DNA from 3 places in the Methylobacterium terrae genome. Region 3 is predicted to be linked to each of the others. Evidence: predicted binding sites of a transcription regulator. Region 3 holds the regulator's gene; each other region holds the start of a gene.
What was found. The regulator LexA, encoded in region 3, represses DNA repair genes until DNA is damaged. The targets are predictions, from matches to a motif close to TGTTCNNNNTGTGTTCNG.

Region 1: the regulator LexA is predicted to act here: its motif matches at 6,133-6,150, upstream of ssb (single-stranded DNA-binding protein).
Region 2: the regulator LexA is predicted to act here: its motif matches at 2,369-2,386, upstream of DK419_RS03035 (ImuA family protein).

The regions. Positions count from the first base shown of each region.
Region 1 covers NZ_CP029553.1:2,541,270-2,551,849, reverse strand. The annotation lists gene DK419_RS11465 (DUF1775 domain-containing protein) at 1-744, shown strand, start outside; gene DK419_RS11460 (hypothetical protein) at 886-1,158, shown strand; gene DK419_RS11455 (O-acetylhomoserine aminocarboxypropyltransferase) at 1,494-2,771, shown strand; gene DK419_RS11450 (sensor histidine kinase) at 3,014-4,177, shown strand; gene DK419_RS11445 (response regulator) at 4,445-4,768, shown strand; gene DK419_RS11440 (O-acetylhomoserine aminocarboxypropyltransferase/cysteine synthase family protein) at 4,794-6,083, shown strand; gene ssb (single-stranded DNA-binding protein) at 6,302-6,868, shown strand; gene DK419_RS11430 (XRE family transcriptional regulator) at 7,425-7,769, shown strand; gene DK419_RS11425 (malate synthase G) at 7,862-10,033, opposite strand; gene DK419_RS11420 (DUF2076 domain-containing protein) at 10,336-10,580, shown strand, end outside.
Region 2 covers NZ_CP029553.1:684,498-695,077, forward strand. The annotation lists gene DK419_RS03030 (DUF6504 family protein) at 176-1,678, opposite strand; gene DK419_RS03035 (ImuA family protein) at 1,596-2,336, opposite strand; gene DK419_RS03040 (replication protein RepA) at 4,067-5,158, opposite strand; gene repB (plasmid partitioning protein RepB) at 5,445-6,476, opposite strand; gene repA (plasmid partitioning protein RepA) at 6,473-7,693, opposite strand; gene DK419_RS03055 (pyridoxamine 5'-phosphate oxidase family protein) at 8,038-8,658, shown strand; gene DK419_RS03060 (methyl-accepting chemotaxis protein) at 8,716-10,580, opposite strand, start outside.
Region 3 covers NZ_CP029553.1:2,259,962-2,270,541, reverse strand. The annotation lists gene DK419_RS10175 (FAD binding domain-containing protein) at 1-452, shown strand, start outside; gene DK419_RS10170 (molybdopterin-dependent oxidoreductase) at 449-3,211, shown strand; gene DK419_RS10165 (NCS2 family permease) at 3,202-4,557, shown strand; gene lexA (transcriptional repressor LexA) at 4,622-5,359, opposite strand; gene uvrB (excinuclease ABC subunit UvrB) at 5,522-8,332, opposite strand; gene DK419_RS10150 (PAS domain-containing protein) at 8,431-9,483, opposite strand; gene DK419_RS10145 (LysR family transcriptional regulator) at 9,480-10,523, opposite strand.

The DNA of each region.
Region 1 (10,580 bases), 280 kb from region 3:
ACCGTCAAGGGCGCCTACGCCCGCGCCTACCCGTCCCATCACGGCACGGTCTCCGAGGGCGTGAAGGAGATCACCTGGAAGGGCGGCTCCCTGCCCGACGGCTTCTACGACGAGTTCGTGTTCCAGGCCCGCCTCACCGACGCGGTGGCGCCCGGCGGCACGGTCTACTTCCCGGTGCGCCAGGAATGCGACGGCGCCGTCGTCGACTGGCGCGAGGTGCCGGCGGCCGGCCAGTCGGCCCGCGACCTGAAATCCCCGGCGCCGGGCGTGCGCATCGTGGCGGCGGGCAACGTCGCTCCCTCGGCCGCCGCAGCGGCGGCCGGCCCGGTGAAGGCCGGCGACCTCACCATCGAGCAGCCCTGGATCCGCGCCACGCCGGGCGGCGCCAAGGTGGCGGGCGGCTACCTTCAGGTGACCAATACCGGCAAGGAGCCCGACCGCCTGGTCTCGGCCTCGATCCCGCTGGCGGGGCGCGGCGAGGTGCACCAGATGGCGATGGACAAGGGCGTGGCGAAGATGGCCCCGGTGGATGCCGGCCTCGTCATCAAGCCCGGCGAGACCGTGGTGCTCAAGCCCGGCGGGTACCACCTGATGTTCCTCGACCTGAAGGGCCCGGCGAAGGCCGGCGACACCCTGGAGGGCAGCCTCACCTTCGCCCGCGCCGGGACGGTGCCGGTGCGCTTCCAGGTCGGCGCCATCGGCGCGTCGGCGCCCGAGGCCGGAGGCGGCCACCAGCACCATTGAGCCCGGACCGGACCGCGTCGCAGGTGTGACGTTTCGGTAACGACGGCGGCCGATCGCGCGGAGCGCCCGACACTTCCGCGCGGCTCGGCCGTTGTCGCTTCGACGGGCCGGCGCCCTGCCGGCCGCCTCGGAGTGACGATCATGAAGCTCAGGCTCCTCGCCGCCCTCGCCGTCTCGACGCTGGCCCTCGCCGGCGCGGCCGAAGCGCAGGGCATCCCCGGCGGCATCGATCGCGGCGCCCGCGAGGGCAACCGCGTCGCCGGACCGGTCGGCGGCATCGTGGGCGGCGCGGTCGGCGGGGCCGTCGGCGGCGTCAACGGCGTGCTCGGCATCGATCCGGGCCGGCGCGCCTACCGCACGAACCTGCGCGGCCGCCACCAGCACCACCACCGCCGGCACCGGCATTACCGCTAGAGCGTCGTCCGGCGAGGCGGAGACCGGCTCGTCCTAGGGAATGCGGCAGACCCGAAGACCTGGAGCCGCGCCCGGTCGCGACGCGATCGGGCGCGGCTCCGGAGGCCGAAAGTCGCGCGGGTGAGGTCCCGTTGCCCCCGCCGCCTCCGCCTTCCGAGGATCAATCTTTCCCGATCGGCCTGATTTGTAGACGTTGCTTCTCCGGACCATCCGCGAGACTCGAAACCGTAGCAAATCGTTCGGTTTAACGGTGCAGGCCGGCACGCCGGGGCGCTTGACCCTCCGGCCTCCCGGGTCCTAAGCACGTCGGCGAGAGACCGACGCCCGAGGACGCCATGACCGACCGCCAGCCCGGCTTCAACACCCTCGCGATCCATGCCGGCGCGGCGCCGGATGCCGCCACCGGCGCCCGGGCGACGCCGATCTACCAGACCACCTCGTTCGTGTTCGACGACGTCGACCACGCCGCCTCGCTGTTCGGGCTGCAGGCCTTCGGCAACATCTACAGCCGCATCACCAACCCGACCAACGCGGTGCTGGAGGAGCGCATCGCGGCGCTCGAGGGCGGCACCGCGGCGGTGGCGGTGGCATCCGGCCACGCCGCCGAGTTCCTGGTGATGCACGCCCTGATGCAGCCGGGCGACGAGTTCATCGCGGCCAACAAGCTCTACGGCGGCTCGATCAACCAGTTCAACCATTCCTACAAGAACTTCGGCTGGAACGTCGTCTGGGCCGATACCGACGACCCGGCCTCGTTCGAGGCGGCGATCACCCCGCGCACCAAGGCGATCTTCATCGAATCGATCGCCAATCCGGGCGGCGTCATCACCGACATCGCGGCGATCGCGGCGGTGGCCAAGCGCCACAACATCCCGCTCGTCGTCGACAACACCATGGCGACGCCGTACCTGATCCGGCCGTTCGAGCACGGCGCCGACATCGTGGTCCACTCGGCCACCAAGTTCCTCGGCGGCCACGGCAACTCGATCGGCGGCCTGATCGTCGACGGCGGCAGCTTCAACTGGGCCGGCGACGCGCGCTATCCCATGCTGTCGCAGCCGCGGCCGGAATATGCCGGCATGGTGCTGTCGGAGACCTTCGGCAATTTCGGCTTCGCCATCGCCGTGCGGGTGCTGGGCCTGCGCGACCTCGGCCCGGCCCTGTCGCCGTTCAACGCCTTCCTGATCATCAACGGCATCGAGACCCTGCCGCTGCGGATGCAGCGTCACTCCGACAACGCCAAGACCGTGGCCGAGCACCTGAGCCGCCACCCGGCGGTGGCCTGGGTGAGCTATCCGGGCCTCGAGAGCGACCGCTACCATCAGTTGCACAAGCGGTACTGCCCGCCCGGGGCCGGCGCGGTGTTCACCTTCGGCCTCAAGGGCGGCTACGAGGCGGGCGTGGCGCTGGTGTCGAACCTGAAGCTGTTCTCGCACCTCGCCAATATCGGCGATACCCGCTCGCTGGTGATCCACCCGGCCTCGACCACCCACCGCCAGCTCACCGACGAGCAGAAGACCCGGGCCGGCGCCGGCCCGGAGGTGGTGCGCCTCTCGATCGGCATCGAGGACCCGCGCGACCTGATCGCCGACCTGGACCAGGCGCTCGCCTGACGCCGGCCGGCTCGGCCGCCGGGCGGCCGGGCCTTCTCGACACCAATCCGCGGCAAAAGATCCCTGGCCGCTGGCCGCCATTCCGCTGTTGCGGGGCGATAAGAGAAAAATTTCCGCAAGCATTGCAGCCAAGCCTGCAGCCGTGATCTATTGCCGGGGTCCAGGCTCGGAAGCGGTTCAGCCACGATGCGCCGCCTCCGGCCCGGACGACGACCGCCCGGGCGGGTCTGGAGGCTGGTGCGATGGTCGCCCACGACGCCGACGCCGAACGCGCCTCCGGCGAGGACACCGCGCGCCGCCGCGCGATCCGCGAGGAGACCGCACGGTTGCGCGCGCTGCTGCGCGCCGGCCGGCCGGCCGGCGGTTTTCCCGGCTCCTCCCCCGCCGAGTGGGAGGCGCGCCTCGCCACCGCCGATGAGTTGAATGCCCGCCTGCGGGCGAGCGAGGCCTTCACCGCGCGCCTGCTGGCGGCGAGCCGCGACAGCATCCAGGTCCTCGGCCTGGACGGGACCGTGCAATGGCTGAGCGAGGGCGGCCGCGCGGCGGCCGGCCTGCCCGACGAGGCGGTGATCGGCACGGAATGGGCCGCGTCCTGGCGGGACGGGGACCGTGTCGCCGCCGAGGTGGCGCTGGCCGCCGCCCGCACCGGGCGCACCGGCCGCTTCCGCGCCCCCTCCGGCGACCGGGACGCTCAGCACTGGTGGGACGTGGTCGTCTCGGCCATCCACGGGCCCGACGGCCACCCCGAGCGCCTGCTCGCGGTTGCCCGCGACGTGACCGAGGCGCACCGCGCCGAGGAGCAGCAGGCGCTGCTGATGCAGGAGATGGCGCACCGGGTGAAGAACACCCTGGCGCTGGTCCAGGCGGTCGCCGCCCAGACCCTGCGCAACGCCACGAGCCTCGAGGCGGCGATGGAGGCCTTCAACGGCCGCCTGATGGCGCTCTCGGACGCGCACGACGTGCTGATCCGCGGCGCCTGGGCGGAGGCCGACCTCGCGGCGGTCGTCGCGGGCGCGATGGCGCCGCATCTCGACGCGGTCGCCGGCCGCTTCGCCGCGGCGGGACCGCCCGTCAGCCTCGGGCCGCGCGCGGTCCTCACCCTGTCCCTCATGCTGCACGAGCTCGCCACCAACGCGGGGAAGTACGGTGCCCTGTCGAGCCCGGCCGGCCGCGTCGCGGTGACGTGGGTGCTGGCCGGGGACGACGGCGGCGTGCTGCGCCTGTGCTGGCAGGAGAGCGGCGGCCCGCCCGTGGCGCCGCCGCGCCGTGAGGGCTTCGGCTCGCGTCTGATCGCGCGCAGCCTCGTGCATAGCTTCGGCGGACGCGTCAGCCTGCGATTTCCGCCCGAGGGCGCGGTGATGGAGCTCGAGGCACCGCTCGCCGCGATACAGGACGGCATCGCGTAGCGATCACCGGGACGGGACCACGATCGGAAAACCTGCGACTGGTTCCCGGGACAGGGCACCCTGACGCATGGTTCCGCGACCGTTTCCGGCCACGCTTGACCCCCGGCATGCGGACCCATAGGCAGCAACCTTTCGCCCACGCCCGCATTGGCCGCGATGACATCTGATCCCGATCGAACGCCCCACGACGCGCAGCACGAGGGGCTGAGCCCCGCCTGCGACGCGGCTCCCGTGGTGCTCCTCGTCGAAGATGACGGCCTGCTCCTGATGGAGGCCGCCGACACCCTGGCCGAGGCCGGCTTCACCGTGCTGGAGGCGCCGCACGCCGACCACGCGCTCCAGGTGCTGGAGAGCCGCCCCGACGTCGACCTCCTGATGACCGACGTCGACATGCCGCTCGGCTCGATGAACGGCTTCGCCCTTGCCCGCCTGGTCTCGCGGCGCTGGCCGCGCATCCCGGTCCTGGTGGTCTCCGGCATGGGCAGCCCCGGCCCGCACGACATGCCGCCGGGCGCCCGCTTCATTCCCAAGCCCTACGCCCCCTCCGCCCTGGTGCGCACCCTCCACGCCACCGTGCGCCGCGCCGCGTGAGCACGTTCCTACGGACTTCCCCCCGATGACCGATCCGACCAAGCTCCACTTCGCCACCCGGGCGGTCCATGCCGGCACCGCCCCGGATCCGGCCACCGGCGCCCGGGCGCAGCCGATCTACTTCACCAACGGCTTCGTGTTCGAGTCGAACGAGCAGGCCGCCGACATCTTCGCCATGCGGGCGACGGGCTTCTCGTATTCCCGCGGCTCGAACCCGACCGTGGCGGCGCTGGAGCGCCGGGTCGCGGCGCTCGAGGGCGCCAAGGCGTCGATCGCGGTCGCCTCCGGCCAGTCGGCGATGCTGCTCGTGCTGATGACCCTGATGCAGTCGGGCGACGCCTACGTCGCCTCCTCGCGGCTGTTCGGCGGCTCGCTCGGCCTGATGCGCCGGCTCGAAGGGCGCTACGACCTCGTGCCGCAATTCACCCGCGGCCTGACGCCGGAGGATTTCGAATCCGCGATCACCGACAAGACCCGGGCGATCGTTTGCGAATCGATCGTCAACCCGTGCGGCACCGTGATCGACCTCGAGGGCGTCGCCGCGGTGGCGCACCGGCACGGGCTGCCGCTCATCGTCGACAACACCCTCGCCTCCCCGGCCCTGATCCGGCCGATCGAGCACGGCGCCGACATCGTCGTCCACTCGACCTCGAAGTTCCTGTCGGGATCCGGCACGGTGATCGGCGGCATCGTCTGCGACGGCGGCCGCTTCGACTGGAAGGGGTCGGGCCGCTACAACCTGATCAACGAGCCCTGGCCGGACTATGACGGCCTCGTCGTCTCCGAGCGGTTCCCCGAGACCGCCTTCGCGGTCGCCTGCCGGCTGTTCGGCCTGCGCGACCTCGGCCCCGGCCTGTCGCCGATGAACGCCTTCCTGACGCTCACCGGCATGGAGACCCTGCCGCTGCGCATGGAGCGCCACTGTTCCAACGCGCGTGCCGTGGCGGCCTTCCTGAAGGACCACCCGAAGGTGGCCTGGGTGAGCTACCCGTCCCTGCCGGGCCAGCCCGGGGAAGAGATGGCGAACCGCTACTCGCCGATGGGCGCCGGCTCGATCTTCACCGTCGGCTTCAAGGGCGGCGAGGCGGCGGCGCAGAAATTCATCACCGGGCTCAACCTGATCTCGCACCTCGTCAATATCGGCGAGATCAAGTCCCTGGCGATCCACCCGGCGACCACGACCCACCGCCAGCTCCCCGCCGCCGACAAGGAGGCCGCCCGGGTCGGCCCCGACACCGTGCGGCTGTCGATCGGGCTGGAATCGATCGAGGACCTCATCGCCGACGTGGCGCAGTCGCTCGACGCGCTCGGCTGACGCCCCCCGTGCCGTCCGGATCGCCTCCGGACGGCACTTGCCTCATCCATCGAACAAATGTAGAACACGCTCAGGCCTCGGCATGTGTGTAGCGGGCAAAAAGGCGCCCCTCCCCTTGCCGGTCCAGGCCCGTTCGGCCCAACTCGCGGAACCGAAGCGGTGGTCCGCGGCGTCGGCCGGGCGTGCGCCCGAGTGAGATGGAACGAGAGGAGAGCGTGATGGCGGGCAGCGTGAACAAGGTGATCCTGGTGGGCAATCTCGGGCGCGACCCCGAGACCCGCCGCCTGGCCTCCGGCGATCCGGTGGTGAACCTGCGGCTGGCCACGTCCGAGTCCTGGAAGGACAAGGCGTCGGGCGAGCGCAAGGAGAAGACCGAGTGGCACTCGGTCGTGATCTACAACGAGAACCTGGCCCGCGTCGCCGAGCAGTACCTGCGCAAGGGCTCGAAGGTCTACGTCGAGGGCCAGCTCCAGACCCGCAAGTGGCAGGACCAGTCCGGCGTCGAGAAGTACACGACCGAGATCGTGCTGCAGCGCTTCCGCGGCGAGCTGACGATCCTCGACGGCCGCGGCGGCGGTGCCGAGGGCGGCATGTCCGAGATGGGCGCCGACGACATGGGCGGCGGCCAGATCAGCCGCGGCGGCGATTACGGCGGCGGTGGCGGTGGTCGCAGCAGCGGCGGTGGACGCTCGTCCTCCGGCGGCGAGCGGCGCCCGGCTCCAGCCTCGAGCGGCGGCGGCAACCAGAAGCGCTACGACGACCTGGACGACGATATCCCGTTCTAGGCTTTTGACGCCCTGCGCCGTGTGTTGATCGCGGCCCGGATCGAAGGATCCGGGCCGCATTCCGTTCGAGGTACGATTCTCACGGCCGCGCCTCCTGCCCTTGCGTCACCATCGTCGCGGACAGGCGCCCCGCAGGCGGGTGTGAGGAGCCGGACCAGCAAGGACCGCCGTAGGGTCATCTTTGTCAACAGGGCCGCGCGGACGGCCTACGAGGACCTTTCGGGAGCGGTTCGGGGATGGCCGACGGCGTCATGACGGCTGCGCAGACGGGCGCCGCACTGCCGACCGGGCGCTATCGGCAGCCCGAGGGATCGCTCGCAGGGTGAGCGAGTTCCGCATTCCGTACGATGGCGACGCCTACCGCTGCTGAGAAATCGTCGCTTACGCGCGAGTGACTCACATTCGCGACGCTGGGACGAAGAAATCTCCGCGCGGCAGCGAGATTGCCGAAGGACGACTGGAAACGCCTGGAGCGGCGCCTCGTCATGGCGCGAGAGGCCTACAGGACGGACGCGAAGCAGCCGCGTCGCCCCCGGATCGAGGGAGACGGTGACGGGTGGACAAGGCCAATTCCGGCCCGGTTCGAGGCAGCGGCAACTTCCTGCTGGACCGAGACTACGCCGATCCCGAGGAAGCACGAATCAAGTTCCTGCTCGCCAACGAGATCGCCTTCGCGATCAAGAGCCGTGGGCTCGGCGAGATGCGCGCGGCCGAGCTCGCCGGCATCGAGCCAGTCGCCCTCTCGCGGATCGCGGGCGGGCAGGTGACCGAGTGCTCGCTGTTTCTCCTGATGCGCGTCCTCGCCTCGCTCGGAAAGGATGCCCGCCTGGAATGGTCGGATGCCCCGGGCAACGAAGGTCACATCATGGCCGGCACCTGCGAGACGCCCGAGGCTGCGTAAGCCCGACCGACGGGCCCGCGCGGGCCGCAAAGCCGCGCGAACCGATGGGGAATGCCCGGCCTTTTGGCCGGACACCCCTCCCCTCCCGCGCCTCAGGCCGGCGCGCCGCCGGCCTTCGCCTCGCGGCGCCGGGCGTGGAGCACGTACTCGGTGTAGCCGTTCGGCTGCACCCGCCCCTTGAACACCAGGTCGCAGGCGGCCTGGAAGGCCGGCCCGTCGAAGCCCGGCGCCATCGGGCGGTAGAGCGGGTCGCCCGCGTTCTGGCGGTCGACGACCTTCGCCATCCGCTTCATCGTCTCCATCACCTGGTCGTGCGAGACCACGCCGTGGTGCAGCCAGTTGGCGATGTGCTGGGAGGAGATCCGCAGGGTGGCGCGGTCCTCCATCAGCGCGACGTCGTGGATGTCCGGCACCTTGGAGCAGCCAACGCCCTGGTCGATCCAGCGCACGACGTAGCCGAGGATGCTCTGGACGTTGTTGTCGATCTCCTGCTGCACGTCGTCGGGGGCGAAGTTCGAGCGGGCGAGCGGCACCTGCAGGATCTCGTCGAGGGCCGAGCGCGGCCGGCGCGCCAGTTCCTGCTGGCGGGCCTTCACATCGGTCTCGTGGTAGTGCAGCGCGTGGAGCGTCGCGGCCGTCGGCGAGGGCACCCAGGCGGTCGAGGCGCCGGCCTTCGGGTGGGCGCCCTTCTGCATCAGCATCTCGGCCATGGCGTCGGGCGCCGCCCACATGCCCTTGCCGATCTGCGCCCGGCCGAGCAGGCCGCAGGCGAGGCCGACATCGACGTTGTTCTCCTCGTAGCCCTTGATCCAGGGCGTGCCCTTCATGTCGTTCTTGCGGATGACCGGGCCGGCCTCCATCGAGGTGTGGATCTCGTCGCCGGTGCGGTCGAGGAAGCCGGTATTGATGAACACCACCCGCTCGGCCGCCGCCTTGATGCAGGCGGCGAGGTTGACGGTGGTGCGGCGCTCCTCGTCCATGATGCCCATCTTGAGGGTGTTGGGCTTCAAGCCCAGCATCGCCTCGACGCGCGAGAACAGCTCGACCGCGAAGGCGACCTCGTCCGGCCCGTGCATCTTCGGCTTGACGATGTAGACCGAGCCGCGGCGGCTGTTGCGCAGGCCCATGCTCTTGAGGTCGTGGATCGCGATCAGCGCGGTCACGGCGGCGTCGAGGATGCCCTCTGGCACCTCGGCCCCGCTCTCGTCGAGCACCGCGTCGGTGAACATGTGGTGGCCGACGTTGCGCACCAGCATCAGCGAGCGGCCCGGCACCGTGACCTCGCCCGAGCCGTCGGGCGCCGTGTAGGTGCGGTCGGGATTGAGCTTGCGCTCGAAGCACTTGCCGTCCTTCTCGACCGGGGCCGAGAGGGTGCCGTTCATCAGGCCGAGCCAGTTGCGGTAGACCACGACCTTGTCGTCGGCATCGACCGCCGCGACCGAATCCTCGAGGTCCATGATGGTCGAGACCGCGGACTCGATCACGATGTCGGCGACGCCGGACGCGTCGAAGCGGCCGATCCGGTGGGTGCGGTCGAGCACGATCTCGGCGTGCAGGCCGTTGTGGCGCAGGAGAAGCGCCGTCGGCGAGCCGGCCTTGCCGCGATAGCCCGCGAAGGCGTCGGGCCGGGCGAGCGGGATGGTGTCGCCGGTGTTCATGTTGCCGACGAGCTGGCCGCCCTCGACCGCGTAGGTCACCACGTCGGCGTGGCGGCCGCCGGCGAGCGGCATGTTGCGGTCGAGGAAGGCGCGGGCGCGCGCCACCACGCGGGCGCCGCGGGTGCGGTTGTAGCCGCCGCCCCGGGTCGCGCCGCCCTCCTCCGACACCGCGTCGGTGCCGTAGAGCGCGTCGTAGAGCGAGCCCCAGCGGGCGTTGGCGGCGTTGAGCGCGTAGCGGGCGTTCGAGGTCGGCACGACGAGCTGGGGACCGGCGATCGTGGCGATCTCGTCGTCGACGTCGTCGGTGCGCACCTGGACCGGGCCGGGATCGGGCAGGAGGTAACCGATCTCGGTGAGGAACGCCTTGTAGGCCGCCTCGTCCACCGGCTTGCCGACCCGCTCGCGGTGATACGCGTCGATCTTCGCCTGCAGGGCGTCGCGGGTCTCGAGCAGGGCGCGGTTGCGGGGGCCGAGATCGCGCACGATGGCCGACAGGCCGTTCCAGAACGCCTCCGGGCTGATCCCGGTCCCCGGCAGGGCTTCGTTCACCACGAAGTCGTGCAGCACGGGCGCCACCGACACGCCACCGACCGTCTTGCGATCCATGTTCTTTTCCTCCCGCCGGCACCCGCACGTGCCGCGTCGCGGCTCCCCTTAACAGGGGATGCGGGCGCCAGAAAGTCGGGGTTCTGCGGGGACGATGCGGCAATCCCGACCATCCCCGGCGAAGGATCGGCGAAGGAGCCGGCGGAAGCGCGGGATGAGACGACGTGACGAAAACGTAATGCAGGGTGGGGGCGAAAAGGCTGCGCTGGCGCGTTGCCTCCCCGTGACAAATGCCCGTCCCCCTCCCATCTCGTGGGCGCCGGGCCGGGTTCGCCCCCCGGCAACCGAAGGAGTACGGCTCCATGAACAGCGAAGAACGCGACGTCATCAACGGCATATTCCAGCGACTGGAGCAGGCCGCGCAGCAGCCCCGCGATGCCGACGCGGAGCGCTTCATCGCCGACAAGATCCGCGCCCAGCCCTACGCGCCCTACGCCCTGGCCCAGCTCGTCTACGTGCAGGAGGAGGCGATCAAGAGCCTGAACCAGCAGCTCGAGCAGGCCCGGGCCGAGGCGCAGCGCGGCGGCCAGGGCGCCGGCCAGGGCTC
Region 2 (10,580 bases), 1.6 Mb from region 3:
CACACCACGACCTCATCCTGAGGTGCGACTGAAAGGAGCCTCGAAGGAGGGCTCCAGGAATCGCGGAGACTTCTGAAGCCCTCCTTCGAGGCTGCTTCGCAGCACCTCAGGATGAGGTCACGATTGGGATGAACTGCGTCGGCCGAAGCCGGCAAACTTCGGGAGACCGGCCGCATCACGCCTCGCCCAGACCATGCAGCCACCAGCGCGCGCCCTCCGGCGTCAGGCAATCGCGGAACAGCCAGTAGCGGGCGCCGGTCTCGTCCTCGACCCGGTAATAGTCGCGGGTGGCCGCGGCCTCGTCGTCGGACAGCCACCACTCGCCGAAGATCCGTTCCGGCCCGTCGGCCCGGGCCACCCGGCGGCGGGTGCCGCGCCAGGTGAAGGCGGAGGGCGGGGCGTCGGGGAGGGCTGCCAGCACCGCCACCGGCTCCGGGACGGGGAGCAGCCGGCCCGGCCGCGGCAGGTCGGCCGGCCAGGTGATCCCGGTGGCGGGGCTCAAGGGGGCGACCCGGCGCACCGCCCGCTCGGGCCACTCGCTCTCGACGGGGGCCCGGCGGAACACCCGGCCCGGGCCGAGGCGCAGCACCAGCCGGTCGACGAGCTCGGCCATCGTGTCCGGGTCCGGCTCCTCGCCCGGGGCCGCGATCTGGCGCGCCTCCAGGCGCTCGACGGCGGCCGCCGACAGCCGCGCCTCGTCGAGGCCGTGGCCGGGATCGATGTGGCCCAACCGCTCGCAGAGCAGGCGCGCGAGGTGGCGGGGATCGCGGCTCGGACGGGCGGTGCCGACGCTGACCGACTGGTCGAGCCCGTCGACCCGGCGGAACACCAGGTCGAGCCGGCGCGCCCCGAGGCCGTGCCGGGTCAGGTCCTCGGCCAGAAGGGCGGTCAGCCGCCCGGTCACCCGGGCGAGCGTCTCGGGCGCGCCGATCGGCTCCGGGAAGGCGAGGCGCACGGCGTGGTCCACCGGCGGCGCCAGGTACGTGAGCGGTTCGGGCGCGTGGCCGAGCGCCTGGTCGAGGCGACGGGCGGGCGCCTCGCCGAAGCGCAGGCGCAAGGGGCCGCGGGGCTGCCCGGCGAGGTGGGCGATCCGGGTGAGGCCGAGCTGGGCGAGCCCCGCGACGGTGTCGCGCTCGAGGCGCAACGCCCGGAGCGGCAGGTCGAGGAGGGCGTCGCGCTGGCCGCCCGGCGGCAGCACGGTCTCGGGTGGCAGGCAGCGGGCGGCGGCCCAGGCAGCGCCGGGGGTGTCGGCTAGCGCCGCCCGCACCCGGTAGCCGGCCCGGGCGAGGCGGCGGCGTAAACCGGCGAGCAGGGCCGCCTCGCCGCCATGCAGGTGGGCCGCCCCCGCGACGTCGATCCAGATCCCGTCCGGCGGATCGGGGGCGACGAGGGGCGCGTAACGCAGGCACCAGGCCGCGAGGCGGTGGAGCGCAGCCGCATCCCCCTCCGGGTCGGCGGCGATCACCGTGAGGCCCGGCACCATGGCCTGCGCCTGCGCGAGCGCCAGGCCGGGGCGCAGGCGCGCCGCGCGGGCGGCGCGGTCGACGGCCGTGAGCACCCGGCGCGGGCCCTCCTGGCCTGCGGCCACCACCGGCTCATCCGGCGGCTTGCCGCCGTGCCGGCGCCGCCACAGGTCGGTCGACCAGGTCGGCAGGAACACGCAGACGACCCTTCGCATCGGGAGCCTCGAGGAGCCAGGTGCGGGGCTCGGCGCCCCGGGCGCGCAGGAGCGCCACGGTCCAGCGGGCCCGCGACAGGCCCGGCAGGGTGAGAGCGGCGGAGGGCGCCGCGGTGACGCCCCAGCGGGTCGCGGCGGCGTTCGGCTCCGGCACGGCGGCGCCCCAGCGGCGGATCACCAGGGCGAGCCCCCCGCTGCCCTCGGCGGCGAGCTGGAGCCGGCGCGACGGGGTGAGCCCGAGCCGGGCGACCTCGCCGACCACGGCGGCCAGGCCGCGATGGCGCAGGCCCTCCTCCATGGTGGGCAGGACCTCGGTCTCGCGCCGGGTCTCGGCGTAGAGCACCCGGTCGGGATGGAGCCCGACCGCGGCGAGGCCGGGGGCGAACAGGTCGCGCCCGGGCAGGCACCACAGCACCGGGCCCGAGAGCCTCGCCAGGATCGCGGCGGCGAACAGGGCCGCGAGCGCCCCCTCCCCGTCCACCGGCCCCGCCGCCAGCACCTCGTGCACCGCGCCGAGGCGCAGGCCCCCGCCCGGCAGGTGCGCGTCGAGGGGGGCGACGCCGAACGGCAGGACCGGCCGCCCCGCCCCCTCGGGCGCCAGCCCCCCGATCCGCTCGCGCAACGCCGCGAGCTGCCGTTCCCGCTCGGCCTGCCGCATCTCATGCCCATCACCGAACCGAAGCAACAACTCGTTCTTGTTTTGTTCGGTTTCACGGGAGTGTCAATCGGGGCTGTGGACGGGTGGGCTGTCAGAGCCTCGCGGAAACCGGCTCCTGTTGACGGGAGCGGGGATAGCCGTCCCGGCGGCACCCGGAAAGCCCGATGGCCCAAGGGGATCGGGCGGGGCCGCGGTGCGGGACACGACCGGGCACAGCCGTTGGACAACCCGCGCCAAGCCGCCAGGAGCGCCGCTGAGCTGGATTCCGGGCCGGCGGGTGCCGTACAACGGTCCTGGGGCGGAACGGGCCTCCACGGGCCTCCTGGTGGAGAATCCGGGGTTCCCGGCTTGCCCACCTCGCGTCGCCCGCCGGATTCGCAAATCCGGCGCCGTCCGGGGGTGGTATTCCGGCCTCGCGCGGCACGCCGAATTGCCTACGCGGCGCCATCCGCGATTCACACAGCTTTCCAAGCTGTTAATCGGGGGGCTACGCCGAGTCACCTACGGGGCCACGCCGAGTCGCCTTCGCCGGGCGGGGGATTCCGCGCAGACCTGCCTACGCGGGTGCGCCGAGTTGCCTACGCGACCGCGCAGACCTGCCTACGCGAATGGGTCCCAACCCCTTGGCAGGTCTCAGAAAATCGCGGCCCCATATAATACCCATATAGCTCTACGGATTCAGACTCGGAATCTAGATTCTGAATCTCTCATAAAAAGGCTTTCGGGGATCAGGAGTTAGGGGCCATTCGCGGCGATCGGCGCGCCGGCGGCATCCCGGGGCCTTCGGCCGGGGGATGCGCGAGCCCCCTCCCCTCCCCTCCCCGGCCGGAGTCCTGGATGACCCAGCCGGAGTCGCGGCCTCACGGCGCCCGAGTCATCGCCCGACAAAGCCCAGATCAGCCGGAGTCGTTTCCACGGGGAAGAGTCGAGCCGGGGCTTGAGTGGGTGGAACCGACTCGCCTGTACGCCGGCTGATGATTCGCCGTCCCGATGCGGGACTCTCCCTCGACTCTGCGGTGTCGATCGGAGCGCAGCAATACTTTGCAGCGACTCGCCAGGCGTGCGACCCGGAGGGTTACCGAGGGGCTGACCGGTCGCGGCGGAGCGTAGGCAATTCGGCGTGGAGTCGTTCACGTCCCGTAGGCAGGTCTGCGTGGGTGCAAGTCGGGAAAAGACGTGGAATCGCAACGGGGAAGCGGGCGATTCGGGCTGTCGGGCCGGCCGTGGGGCGCGTAGGCGATTCAGCGTGGCCGGGCACGGTCGCGGTGGCGAGGGGGCGTAGGCAATTCGGCGTGCGGCGGCAGCGGTGGCGGGGCGCAATGAGCCCGCCGGACCGGACATTGGGATCGAGAGTCGATGGATGAATCACGGTCATGTCGGATCACGAGCTTCGATCGATCGGATGTTCCGGCGACATGAGCAGGATTTCTCGAGATCGCTCACGTCGATCGTCAGGCACGGACTTGCGTCGAACGCCCGTATGGCTTCCTCGAACGCGCATAGACCTTCCGCGTCATCCCAGGGCCACTCAGCGGAGCCCGGGATCCATGAGCGCTGACGATGCAGGACGGCGCGGCACGCCGATACCGGGGGCGATGCCCGGACATGAACAGAGAAAAGAAAATAATCCTATATACGGTCACGGCAAGCGTCGCGCCGTCGAGGCGCCGACGCCGCCTGCCTTCGCCCCGTGGCCCGACCCCCCTCCCCTCGTAGGGAAGTCGGCGGAATCAAGCCCTTGCCCGGGCTCGCTTATTCGCGAGGGCCGCCTTGGGGGGCACCAGCAGGTCCTTCGGATCGGAGGGGTGCAGCTGCATTCCCCCGTCGTCGAGGGTCAGGCGCAGGCGCGGAAACACCTCGGTGAGGTGCGCGACGTCCTTGCGGAATTCCTGGCGGAACGAGCGGATCGAGCCGTTCTCGCTGCCGAACTGCTTGTAGAGGTTGTCCCAGGTGAGCCGCAGCGGCCGCTCCAGCCGCGAGAGCCGGTAGCCGACCCAGAACAGGAGGTCGAGCTTGCGCGCCGAGCCGGCGAAGGCGCGGGCGGCGCGGATGTCGACCGGCAGGGCGTGCTGGATCAGGTTGTCGTAGAACTCGCGGTGGAAGGTGATGGTCGAGGACCACAGGAGGCCTTGATCCGGGTGGTTGTGCAGCGGCAGCCACACGTCCATCTGCCGGAACGGCGGCACGTTGAGGGTCGAGGCGCGGGTGCCGTCCCACAGGCCGATCTGCATCGAGCAGGCGGCGAGCCGGTTGAGCTGCTCCTTGAACTGCTTGAGCGTGCCGCGCTCGCCGCCGGTGACCGGGAAGCCCATGTCGCGGATGAAGCCCGACATGCTCTGCGCCACCTCGACCTTCGGGCTGCGCTGGCGTACCGCCTCGGTGCAGAGATGCAGCAGGAGGAGGCGCGCCTTCGGGCCGTAGGGCAGCCCCTGCATCTCCATCTCGCCGGTCGACGGGTTGATGAGCCGGCCGGCATTGATGGCGAGCGTGTTGCGGCCGTACTCGCGCGAGACGTTGGTGACGCCCTTCGGCTCGCGATACGGCAGGCCGCAGAGCGCCAGCACCGAGTGGATGTGCTGGATGTTCTCGGGCGCCGCCGGCTCGTTCTCGATCACCTCGCGGACCATGTCGCGGCGGCGCGCGTTGCGCGGCAGCCGGGCGCGCTCGGCCGCGGCCTCGGCCTTGAGCACCACCAGCTTCTCGCGCGCTTCCCGTTCGGCGTCGCGCTTGGCCTGGCTGGCGCGCACGAAGGCGAGCGTCGCCTTGTAGGCGACGCTGCCCCGCGCCTTCTCGACGATCTCGACGAGATCGGCGTCGCGCACGCCCTCGACGGGCTCCTGGCCTGCGAGCTCTTGACCTGCGGGCTCTTGGCCCGCGAGCTCTTGGCCTGGTCGCGGCGGGTTCGTCATCTCCACCAAAGGGGCTCCGCACGGGGATGCGGACCCATCGGGCACGCATCGTGACTCTGTTTGGCGGAGTCGTAACGCGCGAAACCCGAATCCGCAGAGTCGAGTCCGGTGGATTCCCGAAGCACAGAGCCAGATTCCTGTGAATCTGTGTGTCTAACCGGCGAGTCTTCGTCTCGCCGGTCGACGATGGAGCCGATCGTTAATCGGTCTCGTCGCGCGTCTTCGACTCGGCGAAGGCGGCGTAGAGCTGGGGAAGACTCTGGATCAGGTAGGCGGCGAAATCCGGCTCGAGCGTGTCGTCGATGGTGAGCTGGGTCCGCTTCGGGTCGCGCTCGATCCGCACCACCGGCCGGCCGCCGAGATTGGTCCAGACCGCCGGGGTCGGCGCCGGTTGCGGCGCTTTCGCCGTCAGCCCGCCGAGCAGCCGGGCGAAGCGGTCGTCGGACGACAATTCCGAGAAGTCCGGCGCCGCCAGGATGCGGGTCACCGCCTCCCCCGCACCCTCCCGGGCCAGCGCCTCGACGAGCGCGGTCCAGCGCGGCCGCCCGGCCTTGGGCGCCGGGCCGACCGCCGCCACGACCTGCGGCGGCACCGCCCGGCCGATGCCGATCAGGCGCGAGAGCTGGGTCTTCTCGACCGCGAGCGCCGCCATGATGGTGGCGCGGTCGAAGCCGCGATCCTCGAGCGCGATCGCGAACAGCGCCCGCTCGATGTAGCTCAGATCGGCCCGGGCCGAGTTTTCCTGGCCCTGCGCGACGACGAGGTCCTCGTCGGTGAGCGCCTTGACCACCGCCCGCACCGGCCGGCCGAGCTCGGCGGCCGCTCGCAGGCGGCGGTGGCCGTAGGCGACCTGGTAGCGGCCCTCCGTGCTCGGGTGCGGCCGCACCAGGATCGGCACCTGCTGGCCGCGCTCGCGGATCAGCTCGACGAAGGCAGCGTGCTCTTGCTGGTCGCCCGACAGGCGGTCCTTGACGAAGGAACCGTCGATCAGTCCCGGATCGAGTTCGACCACCCGGTCGCCGGAGGCAACCATGGCGCGGGCCTCGGCCGCCGCGCTGGCGATGCGCCCGAGGCTGCGCCCCATGGCACCGACGGCACCGGAGCGCACCAGCGGCCGCGGCGCCTCGGGCGGCGGTTCCACCGTCGCGCCCGGGTTGCCAGCTGGCAACTCCGGTGCCGGTTCGACGGAGCGGGCTCCGAGCGCCGCGCGGAGGGCGTCCTTGCGCTTCATGCCGCCACGCGTCCCCAGGCGCGGTGCATCAGGCCTTCGATCTCGCCGTTGACCCCGTCGAGGGCCTCGATCGCCCGGTCGTAGGTGGCGCGGGTGAAGCTCTCGCGCCCGATCTCGTAGAGCGTCTGCTTCGACAGGCCGGCATCCGACACGGCGGTGGATTTGAGCATCAGGTGCGTCAGCACCCGCTCGCGGAACAGCGAGCGCATGAAGCCGACCATCTGGGTCTGGGGGGCGTCGGAGGGCTCGTAGCGGGTCACGACGTAGCGCAGGAAATCGTAATCGAGGTCGGCTCCCGCCTCCTGCACCACCCCCAGCAGGTCGGAGGCCATCAGCAGGAACTGGCACATCGACATCACGTCGAGCATCTGCGGATGCACCGTCACCAGCATCGCGGTGGCGGCGCAGAGCGCGCCGAGCGTCAGGAAGCCGAGCTGCGGCGGGCAGTCGAGGATCATCACGTCGTAATCGTCGGCGACGCTGCCGAGCGCGGTGGCGATGCGGCCGAAGAACGGCTCGGCGTTGCGGTCGGCCAGCACCCGCGGGGTGTCGTGCTCGAACTCCATCAGCTCGAGGTTGCCGGGCACGAGGTCGAGACCCGGGAAGTAGGTCTTGCGCACCACCTCACTCAACGGCTTCTGCTCGTCGTCGTGACGGATCGCGGCGTAGAGGGTCTGGTTCGGGCCGACGTCGAATTCCGGCTGGTAGCCGTGGAGCGCCGTCAGCGAGGCCTGAGGGTCGAGGTCGACGGCGAGGACCCGGTAACCGCGCAGGGCCAGGTACTGGGCGAGGTGGGCCGCCGTGGTGGTCTTGCCCGATCCGCCCTTGAAGTTCACGACGGCCAGCACCTGGCAATGCTCATCGCCGGAGCGGTGCGGCACGTAGCGCTTGGCCTTCGGCCCGTCGTCGAGCAGCTGGCGCAGCTCGTTGATCTGAGCCAGCGTGTAGGAGCGCCGGCCGCCGGGGCCGATCTCCGGCTGCGGGCCCTTGCTGGCGAGCGAGAGCTGGCGCAGGTACCCGTCCGCCACCCCGATCAGCTTCGCCGCCTCGCCGGACGAGAACGAGCGCAGGAGCTTGTGCGAGGCCGGCGGGAAGAGCGTGCGCCGCAGCGCGTTGAGCTCGTTCGAGAGCGCCCCGCCATCCTCGGCGATGATCCGGGTGATCGAGGGGCGGTCGGAGGCTGCGGCTCGCGCCTGCTCCTGCGGCTGATCTGGCATTTACGGCTCTCGAGCGCGTCACGGAAAAAATCCGTAAGACGATGCCAGCGTGGCCATGGCGGGGCAAACGATTTTTTGGTTAACGGTCGTTAACCTGCGGCACCGCAACTCCGATCGCCCGATCGCACTGGCGGGGCGGGGACCGGCCACGCCCGACCGTGCCGTCCGGCGAGAGTTGCCCCGCGCGAGAGTTGCCAGACGGGAGTTGCCACATGGCAACCCCGCGACCGATCGCAGGCGGCTCCTCCGTGAGTTCCGCTCACGCGACGGTGCACACTTGTCGATGGCCAGCGCGGACCCGATCGCTTAACCCGAGAGCCATCCGGGTGGTTGGGGCTGAGACGATGGCGATCCTGAGGACCGAAGCGGAGCTGGAGCGAGTCTACGGCGCGTTCGGGGCCGTCGGCGAGGCCTCGACCGTGAAGGTCGCCGACCACGTCACCCCGCATTACCGGCGCTTCATCGAGGCGGCGCCCTTCGCCGCGCTCGCCACCTGCGGCCCGGAGGGGCTCGATTGCTCGCCCCGGGGCGACCGCCCGGGCTTCGTGCGCGTCGCCGATTCCCGCACGCTGCTCCTGCCCGACCGCCGCGGCAACAACCGGATCGACAGCCTGCGCAACGTCGTGCGCGATCCGCGGGTCGGTCTGATGTTCCTGATACCCGGCATCGGCAACGCGCTCCGGGTCAACGGCCGGGCGGTAATCGACGACGATCCGGACCTGTGCGCGTCCTTCGCCGTCGAGGGCAAGGCGCCGCGCACCGTGATGGTGATCGGGGTGACGGACGTCTACTTCCAGTGCGCCCGGGCGCTGATCCGCTCCGGCCTGTGGCGGGCCGACAGCCAGGTCGACCCGGGGACGCTGCCGACCCCCGGCCAGATCCTGGCCGAGCTCAGCGACGGCCGCGTCGGCGGCGAGACCTACGACAGGACCTGGGCCGAGCGGGCAAAGCAGACGATGTGGTGACCGGGGCGGGGCGGATCGCACGAAGGGGGAGGGCGCCTCCGGTCGCCGCCCCGCCGGTCAGGCGGCCTGGATGTCCTGCAGGAAGCCGTCGACCTTGCTCTTGACGGCCAGGGACTGGGCCGCGAGCTCCGCCGCCGCCGCGAGCACCTGCGAGGCGGCGCTGCCGGTCTCGCCCGACGACGTGAGGACCCGGGAGACGTTCTCCGACACGTCCCTCGTGCCCCGTGCCGCCTCGCTCGCGTTGCGGGCAATTTCGCCGGTCGCGGCGGTCTGCTCCGTGACCGTCGCGGCGATCGCCGCGCTGATCTCGTTCATGCCCGAGATGGTGCGGCTGATCTGCCGGATCGTCTCCGCCGCCTGGGTGGTGGCCGCCTGGATCGCGGTGATCTGGCCGCCGATCTCGTCGGTCGCCCGGCTGGTCTGGCTCGCGAGCTCCTTGACCTCGGCGGCGACGACCGCGAAGCCGCGGCCCGCATCGCCGGCCCGCGCCGCCTCGATGGTCGCGTTCAAGGCCAGCAGGTTCGTCTGCGCGGCGATCGACGAGATGGTGGTGACGGCAGCCCCGATCTGCTCGGCCGCGGCGCTCAGGCCCGCCATGGCGGTGCCGGTCGCCTCGGCCTCCTGCGCGGCATGGGACGCCACGTCGTTGGAGCGGAGCACCTGCCGCTCGATCTCCTGCAGCGAGGAGACCATCTCCTCGGCCGCCGCCGCCACCGTCTGGACGTTGACCGCCGTCTCTTCGGCCGCCGCGCTCGAGGCCAGCGCCTGGCCGTTGGTGCTGTCGGCGACCTGGGCCATCGCCCGGGCGGTGGCGTCGAGCTCCGTCGCCGCGGAGGAGACGATGTCGAGCGAGCCGGTGACGCCGTGCTGGAAGGTCCGGACGAGCCGATCGACCCGGTTCGCCCGCGCCGCGCGGCGCTGCTGCTCCCGCTCGCTCTCGCTCGTCAGGAGGTCCGCCCGATGGGCCTTGTCGCGGAACACCTCGAGCGCCTTGCTGATCTGCCCGACCTCGTCGGTGCGCTGCGTGTCGGTGATCGCGACGTCGTAGCGCCGGTCGATCAGGGCCTCGATGGTCCCGAGGCACCGCTCCAGCGGCGTCCGGATCAGGCGATGCGTCGTCGCGAACAGGACGCCGATCAGGACGACGAGGATGATGAGCCCGGCGGCCGCGGTCTCGGCGACGCGCAGGTAGATCGGATGCGTGAAGGCCGCGGCCGGAACGTCCATGACGAGTGCCCAGGTCGTGTTCATGCCGGGCTGCGTGAAGGGGTAGACCAGCCGGACCGCCCCGTCCGGGCCGCCCCGCAGGACGCGCGGCCGCAGGTCCTTCAGGGCGCCCTCGACCTCGGCGGCGCCGACGCCGTCATAGGCTTTCATCAGCCGGTCGGGCTGCGGCGGGACGATCCATTGTCCCGCATTCGACAGCATCATGACGCGCCCGCCGTCGAAGGGCCGCAGCGCCGCGAACGTCTCCGCGAGCCAGCTCAGCCGGATGTCGACGCCCGCGACGCCCACGATGTCGCCCTTGACCCTGAGCGGCGCGGAGATCGACGTGACGAGCTGCCCCTGGCTGGTCACGTAGGGCTCCACGAGCAGGCTCTTGCCGGAGGCGACCGGTCCGCCATACCAGCTCTGCTTGGGGTCGATCGGGAACGTCGCGAAGGCGAGCGTGCCATCGTCCTGCTTCGTCCAGTAGGGCGTGAAGATCCCGGCGGCGTTCTCGAAGCCGGTTCCGCTCAGGTACCGTTCCGCGCGCTTGTCCGTCGTGTCCGACATCCACGCGCCGAACAGGTTCGGATAGTGCTGGAGCAGGGATCGGGCCGCCGCGACGGCGTCGGCCTTCCGGACGGTGCCGCTGCCCATCAGCCCCGACATCGTGCTCGCCAGGGCGTTGCCGGCGGACACCGCATCGACCACCTGGA
Region 3 (10,580 bases):
CGGTCGCCCTCGACGGGACCGGCCTGATCTGGACGCCCGCGGGCGGCGAGCGGCGCCTGCCGGTCCGCGACCTGGTGCGCGGGCCGCAGGCGACCGCGCTCGCGCCCGGCGAGATCCTGCGCGAGATCGTCCTGCCGGCCGCGGCGCTGCGGCGGCGCACCGCCTTCCGGCGCCTGTCCTTGAGCCCCAACGGCCGCTCCGGCGCCCTGGTGATCGCCACCCTCGACCCGTCGGGCGCCTTCGCCCTGACGGTGACCGCCGCGACCCGGCGCCCGGTGCGGATCGACCTTCGGGGCGTGCCGGGGGCGGACGAGCTCGCAGCGGCGCTCGCCGCGGCGATCCCGGACGGGCTCTGGTACGACGACGTCCACGGCGCGCCGGACTGGCGCCGCCACGTCACCGGGCTCATCGCCGAGGAGGCCCGGGCCGAGATCGCGGGAGGGGTCGCATGAGGCTCACCGTCAACGGCCACGCCCACGAGGTCGCGCCTCGCCCCGGCCAGTGCCTGCGCACGCTGCTGCGCGAACTCGGCTGGTTCGGCGTCAAGAAGGGCTGCGACGCGGGCGATTGCGGCGCCTGCACGGTCCATCTCGACGGCGAGCCGCTGCATGCCTGCCTGGTGCCGGCCTTCCGGGCGGCGGGGCGAACGATCACCACGGTCGAGGGCCTGGCCGGCCCTTGCGCGCCCGGCGACGGCGTGCCGGAGCGGCTGCACCCGGTGCAGGCCGCCTTCGTCGCCGCGCAGGGGTTCCAGTGCGGCTTCTGCACCCCCGGGATGGTGATGACCGCGGCCGTCCTCGACCAGGGCCAGGCCCGCGACCTGCCGGCCGCGCTCAAGGGCAACCTCTGCCGCTGCACCGGCTACCGGTCGATCGCGGACGCGATCGCGAGCATCGCCGAAGGGCGAGAAGGCATCGCCGCCGTCGACGCGCCGCGAGAGGCCTCGACCTGCGCGCACAGCCCGCCGGCCCCGGCCAGCGCGGCGATCGTCAGCGGCCGGACGCGCTACACCCTCGACCTGGACATGCCCGATGCCCTGCACCTGAAGGTGCTGCGCTCGCCGCACGCGCACGCCCGGGTGCGGCGCATCGATGCCGCGGCGGCCCTCGCCCTGCCGGGCGTGGTGCGGGTGCTCACCCACGCGGATGCGCCGGACCGGCTGTTCTCGACCGGCCGGCACGAGAACCCGGCCGACGACGCCGCCGACACGTGGGTGCTCGACCCGGTCCTGCGCTTCGTCGGCCAGCGCGTCGCCGCGGTGGTCGCCGAGAGCGAGGCGGCGGCGGAGGCCGGGTGCCGGGCGCTGGTCGTCGCGTACGAGGTGCTGCCGGCCTGCCTCGACCCCGAGCAGGCCCTCGCCCCCGACGCGCCCCTGGTGCACGGCGCGCGGCCGACCGGCGAGGACGCGCCGCCGCTCCACCCCCACCCCAACCTCGCCGCCGAGGCCCACGGCGAGATCGGCGACGTCGCGGTCGGCCTCGCCGCCGCGGACGTGGTACACGAGGGCACCTACCGCTCGCAGCGGATCCAGCACGCGCATCTCGAGACCCACGCGGCGCTTGGCTGGCGCGACCCGGACGGGCGGCTCGTGATCCGCTCGAGCACCCAGGTGCCGTTCCTCACCCGCGACGCCCTCTGCGCCCTGTTCGATCTCCCCCGTGATCAGGTCCGGGTCGCGTGCGGCCGGGTCGGCGGCGGCTTCGGCGGCAAGCAGGAGATGCTGACCGAGGACCTGGTGGCGCTCGCCGTCCTCGCCACCGGCCGGCCGGTGCGCTTCGAGACGACCCGCGCCGAGCAGTTCACCGCCGCCACCACCCGCCACCCGATGCGGGTGCGGGTGCGCCTCGGCGCCCGCGCCGACGGCACGCTGACGGCCATCGCCCTCGAGGTGCTCTCGAATACCGGCGCCTACGGCAACCATGCCGGCGGCGTGCTGCATCACGGCTGCAACGAGGTGATCGCGGTCTATCGCTGCCCGAACAAGCGCGTCGACGGCACCGCCGTCCACACCCACACCGTGCCGGCGGGGGCGTTTCGCGGCTACGGCCTGAGCCAGACCATCTTCGCGGTCGAATCCGCCATGGACGAGCTCGCCCGCGCCCTGGGGCTCGATCCGTTCGAGCTGCGCCGCCGCAACGCGGTGCGGCCCGGCGACCCGATGGTCTCGACGAGCCTGGAGCCGCACGACGTCCGGTACGGCAGCTACGGCCTCGATCAATGCCTCGACGCGGTCGCGGCGGCGCTCGCGGAGCCGCCCCCCGCGGGCCCGCCGGGCTGGCGCACGGGCTCGGGCATGGCGCTCGCCATGATCGACACCATCCCGCCCCGCGGCCACTTCGCCGAGGCCCGGATCGCGCTCCGGGAGGACGGGCGCTACACCGTGAGCGTCGGCACGGTCGAGTTCGGCAACGGCACCTCGACGGTGCACGGCCAGATCGCCGCGGAGATCTTGGGCACCACGCCGGACCGGATCGCCCTGCGCCAGGGCGACACCGACGCGGTGGCGCACGATACCGGCGCCTATGGCAGCACCGGCATCGTGGTGGCGGGCCAGGCGACGTTGCGGGCCGCCGGGTCCCTGGCCGCGACGCTGAAGCAGCGCGCCGCCGCCCGCCTCGGGACCGACCCCGCCGCCTGCCGCCTCGAGGGGGATGCGGTGGTCGCGGGCGAGGCGCGGATCCCCCTCGCCGACCTCGCCCCTGCGGAGGCCCTCGGCCGGGCCGACGGCAGCCCGCGCTCGGTGGCGTTCAACGTCCAGGGCTTCCAGGTCGCGGTGCGGCCGGGGACCGGCGAGGTCAGGATCCTCAGGAGCGTCCACGCCGCCGATGCCGGGCGGGTGATGAACCCGGTCCAGTGCCGCGGCCAGATCGAGGGCGGCGTCGCCCAGGCGCTCGGCGCCGCGCTCTTCGAGGACCTGGCGATCGATGCCGAGGGCCGGGTCGCGACCCCGTCCTTCCGCACCTACCACATCCCGGCCATCGCCGACGTGCCCCGCACCGAGGTGATCTTCGCCGACACCCATGACGGGATCGGTCCGCTCGGCGCCAAGTCGATGAGCGAGAGCCCGTTCAACCCCGTGGCGGCGGCCCTGGGGAATGCAATCCGGGACGCGACCGGCGCGCGGCTGACCGCGACGCCCTTCGCGCCCGACCGGATCTACCGACAGATCAGCGACGCCATCAGCAGCGGCGAGGAGGAGCGATGGACCTGAAGCGCGACGACGGCCTGACCCGGCCGAATGGTTCTTCCGGAGGAGGAGTCCTGGAGCGCACCTTCGCGCTCTCGGCCCACGGCACGACCGTGCGCACGGAGCTGCTCGCCGGGCTGACCACCTTCCTGACGATGGCCTACATCATCTTCGTCAACCCCAACATCCTGGGCGATGCCGGGATGCCGAAGGGCGCGGTGTTCGTCGCGACCTGCCTCGTCGCGGCGATCGGCTCGCTGGTGATGGCGTTCTACGCCAACTACCCGATCACGCTGGCGCCGGGCATGGGGCTCAACGCCTACTTCGCCTACGTGGTGGTGCTCCAGATGGGCTACACCTGGCAGGCGGCGCTCGGCGCGGTGTTCATCTCCGGCCTCCTCTTCATGGCCGTCACGCTGACCGGCCTGCGCCGGATCATCGTCGAGGGCATCCCGCGATCGATGCGCATCGCCATCACGGTCGGCATCGGGCTCTTCCTCGCCATCATCGCGCTGAAGAGCGCCGGCGTGGTGGCGGCGAGCCCGGCGACCTTCGTCACCCTCGGCGACCTGCACAAGCCGAGCGCGGTGCTGGCGGTGCTGGGCTTCCTGATCGTCGCGGTGCTCTCGGTGCGCAAGGTGCGCGGCGCGCTGCTGGCCGGCATCCTGACCGTCACGGCCCTCAGCTTCGTCGTCGCCGACAACAACTTCCAGGGCGTCGCCTCGCTGCCGCCCTCGATCGCCCCGACCCTGTTCGCCCTCGACATCACCGGCGCCCTGTCGGGCGGGCTCCTCAACGTGATCCTGGTATTCTTCCTCGTCGAGTTGTTCGACGCCACCGGCACGCTGATGGGCGTGGCCAACCGGGCGGGGCTGCTCACGCAAGGCAAGATGGAGCGCCTCGACAAGGCCCTGATGGCCGATTCCTCGTCGATCTTCGTCGGCTCGCTGCTCGGCACCTCGAGCACCACGGCGTATCTCGAGAGCGCGTCCGGCGTCGAGGAGGGCGGCCGCACCGGGCTCACCGCCGCCACGGTGGCGGTTCTCTTCCTCGCCTGCCTGTTCTTCGCGCCGCTCGCCGGCTCGGTCCCGGCCTACGCCACGGCCCCGGCCCTGTTCTACGTCGCCTGCCTGATGCTGCACGAGCTGGTCGACCTCGACTGGGACGACCTGACCGAGGTGCTGCCGGCCTGCGTCACGGCGCTCCTGATGCCCTTCACCTACTCGATCGCCAACGGCGTCGCCTTCGGCTTCATCACCTACGCGGTGATCAAGCTGCTCACCGGGCGGTTCCGGGAGGTGAAGCCGGTGGTGTGGGTGATCGCAGGCGTGTTCCTGTTCAAGTTCGTGGCGACGGGCAGCGCGCATTGAAGGGCGCACCGCCCGAACCCTCCCCTCTGCGGGGGAGGGTTCGGGCGTCGCCTCTCGACCCGCCTCAGTACTTCCGGACCAGGCTCACCAGCCGGCCCTGGATCCGCACCCGGTCGGGCCCGAGCACGCGGGTCTCGTAGGCCGGGTTGGCGGCTTCGAGCGCGATCGACGAGCCGCGGCGGCGCAGGCGCTTGAGGGTTGCCTCCTCGTCGTCGATCAGCGCCACGATGATGTCGCCGGTATTGGCGGTCTCCTGGCGGCGGATCACCACGAGGTCGCCGTCGAGGATGCCGGCCTCGATCATCGAGTCGCCGCGCACCTCCAGGGCGTAGTGCTCGCCGCTGGCGAGGAAGTCCGGCGACATCGCCACCGTGCGGCTCTGGCTCTGGATCGCCGAGATCGGCGTACCGGCGGCGATCCGGCCCATCACCGGCACGCTGACCGACTGGCCGTTCTCGTCCGATGCCGTCGCCATCGCGGGGATGCCGGCGGGCCGCTTCGGCTCGTGGGCGCGACCGCCCTCGACCACGCTGGGGTTGAACCGTACCACCTCGGCGCTCGGCGCGGCCTGCGCCGGCCCCGTCACCGTGTCGGGCAGGCGGATCACCTCGATCGCCCGGGCCCGGTTCGGCAGGCGGCGCAGGAAGCCGCGCTCCTCGAGCGCCGTGATCAGGCGGTGGATGCCCGATTTCGACTTGAGGTCGAGGGCGTCCTTCATCTCGTCGAAGGACGGGGGCACGCCCGTCTCGCGCATTCTCTGCTGAATGAAGCGGAGCAGGTCCAACTGCTTACGCGTGAGCATGTGACACTCTCATCCCCGCGCTGGCGCGCTCCGGAAACAAATCGCGAACATGGTAAGCGTTCCGCAAGTGTTCCGCAAGCGGGTCGGCGAAATCCGCGCGAGAGCACAGCAACGGCCCCCGGCAGAGAGGAGAGATCGAGCCTATTCGGGCGGGACGGGGCGTCAGCCCCGCCCCTTGCGCCCCTTGTATTTCGGCCGCTGGCCCGGAAACCCCTGCGTCGAGCGGCCGGTCGGGCGCTCGGCGTAGGAGAACGGCACCTCGCGGTCGGTGCCCGGGCCCATCTCGTCGAGGTCGGGCTCGCGGATGCGGGTGCCCTCGTCGGAGGTGCCCTTGCCGCCGGGGCCGTAGCCGAGCGGCTCGGGGCCGCGCCGCTTGCGCTTGGCGCCGAAGCGGCCGGCCTCGCGCTCGACGTCGGCCTGCTCGGCCATCGGGTCGTCGGCGATGGCGAGCTCGGTCGCCTGGAGGCGCTTGAGCTCGTCGCGCAGGCGCGCCGCCTCCTCGAAGTCGAGGTCGGCCGCCGCCGCCCGCATCCGCTTCTCGAGGTCGGCCATCACCGCCTTGAGGTTGTGGCCGACCGTGACAGCGGACTTGGCGAGCCCCGTATCGACCTGGACGTGGTCGCGCTCGTAGACGCTCTCCAGGATGTCCGAGATGTTGCGCTTCACGCTCTGGGGCGTGATGCCGTGCTCCTCGTTGTAGGCGAGCTGCTTCTTGCGCCGGCGCTCGGTCTCCGCCATCGCCCGCTCCATCGAGCCGGTGACGTGGTCGGCGTAGAGGATGCAGCGCGCCTCGGCGTTGCGGGCGGCCCGCCCGATGGTCTGGATCAGCGAGGTCTCGGAGCGCAGGAATCCTTCCTTGTCGGCGTCCAGGATGCCGACGAGGGCGCATTCCGGGATGTCGAGGCCCTCGCGCAGGAGGTTGATGCCGATCAGCACGTCGAAGGCGCCGAGGCGCAGGTCGCGGATGATCTCGATGCGCTCCAGGGTATCGATGTCGGAGTGCATGTAGCGGACCCGCACGCCGTTCTCGTGCAGGTACTCGGTCAGGTCCTCGGCCATGCGCTTGGTGAGCGTCGTCACCAGCGTCCGGTAGCCCGCGGCGGCCACCTCCTTCACCTCGCCGAGGAGGTCGTCGACCTGGGATCTCGCCGGTCGCACCTCGATGACCGGATCGACGAGGCCGGTCGGGCGGATGACCTGCTCGGCGAAGACGCCGCCGGTCTGCTCCAGCTCCCACTTCGCCGGCGTCGCCGAGACGTGGATCGATTGCGGGCGCATCGCGTCCCATTCCTCGAACCGCAACGGGCGGTTGTCGAGGCAGGAGGGCAACCGGAAGCCGTACTCGGCGAGCGTCGCCTTGCGGCGGAAGTCGCCCCGGTACATGCCGCCGATCTGCGAGACCGTGACGTGGCTCTCGTCGGTGAAGACGAGGGCGTTGTCGGGCAGGTACTCGAACAGGGTGGGCGGCGGCTCGCCGGGCTTGCGGCCGGTCAGATACCGCGAATAGTTCTCGATGCCGTTGCAGGCCCCCGTCGCCTCGATCATCTCGAGGTCGAAGGTGCAGCGCTGCTCCAGGCGCTGGGCCTCGATCAAGCGGCCCATCCGGGTCAGCTCCTCGACCCGCCACTTCAGCTCGTCCTTGATGCCCTTGACCGCCTGCTGGAGGGTCGGGCGCGGGGTCACGTAGTGGCTGTTGGCGTAGACCTTGACGAACTTGAGCGTGTTGATCGTCTTGCCGGTGAGCGGGTCGAACTCGGAGATCGACTCGATCTCGTCGCCGAACAGGCCGATGCGCCAGCCGCGATCCTCCAGGTGGGCCGGCCACAGCTCGATCACGTCGCCGCGCACCCGGAAGGTGCCGCGGGCGAAGTCGGACTGGATGCGCTTGTATTGCAGCGCCACGAGATCGGCGACGAGCTGGCGCTGCTCGATCTTCTCGCCGAGGCTGACCGTGAACGACATCGCCGTGTAGGTCTCGACCGAGCCGATGCCGTAGATGCACGACACCGAGGCGACGATGATGACGTCGTCGCGCTCCAGGAGCGCCCGGGTGGCGGAGTGGCGCATCCGGTCGATCTGCTCGTTGATCGACGATTCCTTCTCGATGAAGGTGTCGGAGCGGGCGACGTAGGCCTCGGGCTGGTAGTAGTCGTAGTATGAGACGAAATACTCGACGGCGTTGTCGGGGAAGAAGCTCTTGAACTCGCCGTAGAGCTGGGCCGCCAGGGTCTTGTTGGGAGCCAGGATCAGGGCCGGGCGCTGGGTCTCCTCGATGACCTTGGCCATGGTGAAGGTCTTGCCGGAGCCGGTGACGCCGAGCAGGACCTGGTCGCGCTCCTGGCCCTGCACGCCGGCGACGAGCTCGGCGATGGCGCGGGGCTGGTCGCCGGCCGGGGTGAACTCGGAATTCAGCCGGAACGGGACGCCGCCCTCGGATTTCTGCGGCCGCTCCGGGCGGTGCGGCCGCCACAGCTCGCCGTTCTTGAACAGCGGGTTGCCCTCGGTGAGGAGCTTGGTCAGCGCGTCGACCGTCGCCGAGACGCCCTCGGCCGCGAGCGACCCGCGCTCCTCCACCGCCTCGCCGTCGGGCTCGCGCAGGCCGAGCGCCTGGGCGAGCGCCGGCTCGACATCGGCCGCCGTGCCGTGCGCGAAGGCGGCCTGCGGCGCCTCGCCGAAGCCGTCCGGGGCCGCATCCGGCCCGCGCTTGGCACGGCGCACGGGTTTGGCGCCGCTCTTGGCGCTGCTCTTGGCGCCGCTCTTGGCGTCCGGCTCGGCGTCCGGTTTGACCGCGGCCGCGTCCTTGCGCGGGCGGCCGCGCTTCGGCGGCTCGGGCGGCGGAGGCGGCTCGATGACGGGCAGGCGGTCGCGGTTCAGCGCCGGGTTCAGCAGCTCGGCGAGGAACGGGTCGAGCGGCTTCAGCTCGGGCTTCGAGGCCTTGCCGGTCGACAGGCGGGGCTTCTTCGGGGCGGGCATGGACCTGATATGGCAAGCACCGCCGGGGCCGGAAAGGGCGCGTGTCATCGCATCTCTGCGCGACGAACCCGTTTCACCCTTCCCGGAGCCCCTTCGGCTCAGCGCAATCGGGCGACCGCGAGGGCGTTGCCCTCGACGAGCACGAAGCCGATGCCGGCCCGGCGCAGGGCCGTGACCGCCGCGTGGCGGCTGCGGGCCGCCTGCCCCTCGCCCTCCTCCTCCAGGCGCCGGATGGTCGAGAGCGAGAGGCCGCTGGCGGCGGCGAGATCGGCCATCGACCAGTCGAGCAGGCCGCGGGCGGCGCGCAGATGGGCGCCCTCCACCGCCTGCTCCAGGCTGCGCCGCGCCGGCCCGGTCGGGACCGGCCGGATCCCGTCGACCCGGGAATTCAGGCTGGCCCAGGTCTCGATCCGTCCCGCGGCGTCGCGCACGGGGACGAACACGCCCCGGAACCGGCCCCTCTCGCCGCCCTCGAGGGCCAGGTGCTGCTCGACCACGAAGGGCCGCCCGGCGGCGAGCAGCCCCCGGAGCCGGTCGAGGACGCACGCGCGCTCCTCCGGCACCAGGATCCGGGTCCAGTCGTCGTGGAAATCCTGCTGCGACAGGCCGGTGAGGCTCAGGAGCTCCCGCGAGGCGATGCGCATCGGCGTGCCGCAGGGCGAGGCGTGCGTCCAGGCCTGGGCCTGCTCGAACAGGGCCCACCGCCGCCGCTGCTCCTCCCGGTGCAGGCCGGCCAGGCGCTCGGCGTCGGTCACGTCCAGCACCACTCCGGCCACCGCCCGCGGCCGGCCCTCCGGGGTGACGTAGGCGGTACCGCGGCAGGCCAGCACCCGCATCGTTCCGTCCGGCCGGATCACCCGGACGGTGTGGTCGTTGAACAGCCCGTCCCGCATCACCTGGACATTGGCCACGATGAGCGGCCGGTCGTCGGGATGGACCAGGCTGAGAAACAGGCCGTAATCCGCCCGCACGGCCCCCGGCTCGAAGCCGAGGAGCCGGTAGAGGCCCGGCGACCAGGCCTGCTCGTCGGTGGCGAAGGTCCAGGTCCAGCTGCCGGTCAGGCCGTGCGCCTCGATGAGGCGCAGGAAGTCGCGGTCCGGGAAGGAGCCGCCGAAGCAGGGCTCGGCGAACGGGGGGACATGCCGGTTCACGACGGCCTCGCGGGTTCCGCGCGCGGACGGGCCGGCGGCTCGCAGGTGCGCGGTTCCCGGGTGCGAGTCTCCTGGTCGCGCGTCTCCTGGCCGCGAGTCTCCTGGCCGCGGGGCTCCCCGGGCAGCGGGTCCTCGGCCGCGAGCGGGGCCGGCAGGTCGCGGTCCCAGGGCGGGTCGGCGAAGCGGCGCGCCACGAACTCGACCAGCGCCCGGACCTTGGCCGGCGGGCGGCGTCGCGAGGGCATCACCGCGTGGATCGGCAGCGACGGGATGCCCCCGAGGTCGAGCGCCACCAGGCTGCCCCGGCGCAGGGCGTCGGCAACCAGGAAGGTCGGCTGGTAGATCACCCCGAGCCCGGCTTCGGCCGCCGCCGCCAGGGCGGCGCCGTTCGAGGCCCGCAGCGATCCCTCGACCGGCACGGTGACGCCCTCGAACCGCCAGCCGTCGCTGCTCGCCAGGGTGTAGCCGAGGCAATTGTGCTGGCCGAGATCCTCCGGGCGGCGCGGCCGGCCCCGCGCCGCGAGATAGGCCGGCGCGGCGCAGACCCGCATCCGGCACGGCGCGAGCGCCCGCGCGACCAGGCTCGAATCCCGCAGGTGGCCGATCCTGAGCGCCAGGTCCCAGCCCTCCTCGATCAGGTCGACCGGGCGGTCGTTGAGGCCGAGCTCGACGGTGAGCGCCGGGTGGGCCCGGCCGAACTCGGCCAGCGCCGGGGCGACGTGCAGCACCCCGAACGAGACCGGCACGTTGAGCCGCAGGGTGCCGCGGGGCTCCTCCGCCTCGGCCCCGGCCGCCGCCTCGGCCTCGTCGATCTCGGCGAGGATGCGCTCGCAGGCCTCGAGGTAGCGCCGGCCGGCCTCGGTCAGCGTCAGGCGGCGGGTGGTGCGGTGCAGGAGCCGCGCACCGAGCCGGTCCTCCAGGGCGGCGACGTGCTTGGTGACGCCGCTCTGCGACAGGCCGAGCGCCCGCGCGGCGGCCGACAGGCTGCCGGCGGCGGCGACGCGCACGAAGATCTGCATTCCGGTCAGCCGGTCGGGCACGACGCGATCTCACTCCGAGCGTGTGAGGTGATGCTACGAGATGCCGGATTTCCGGAC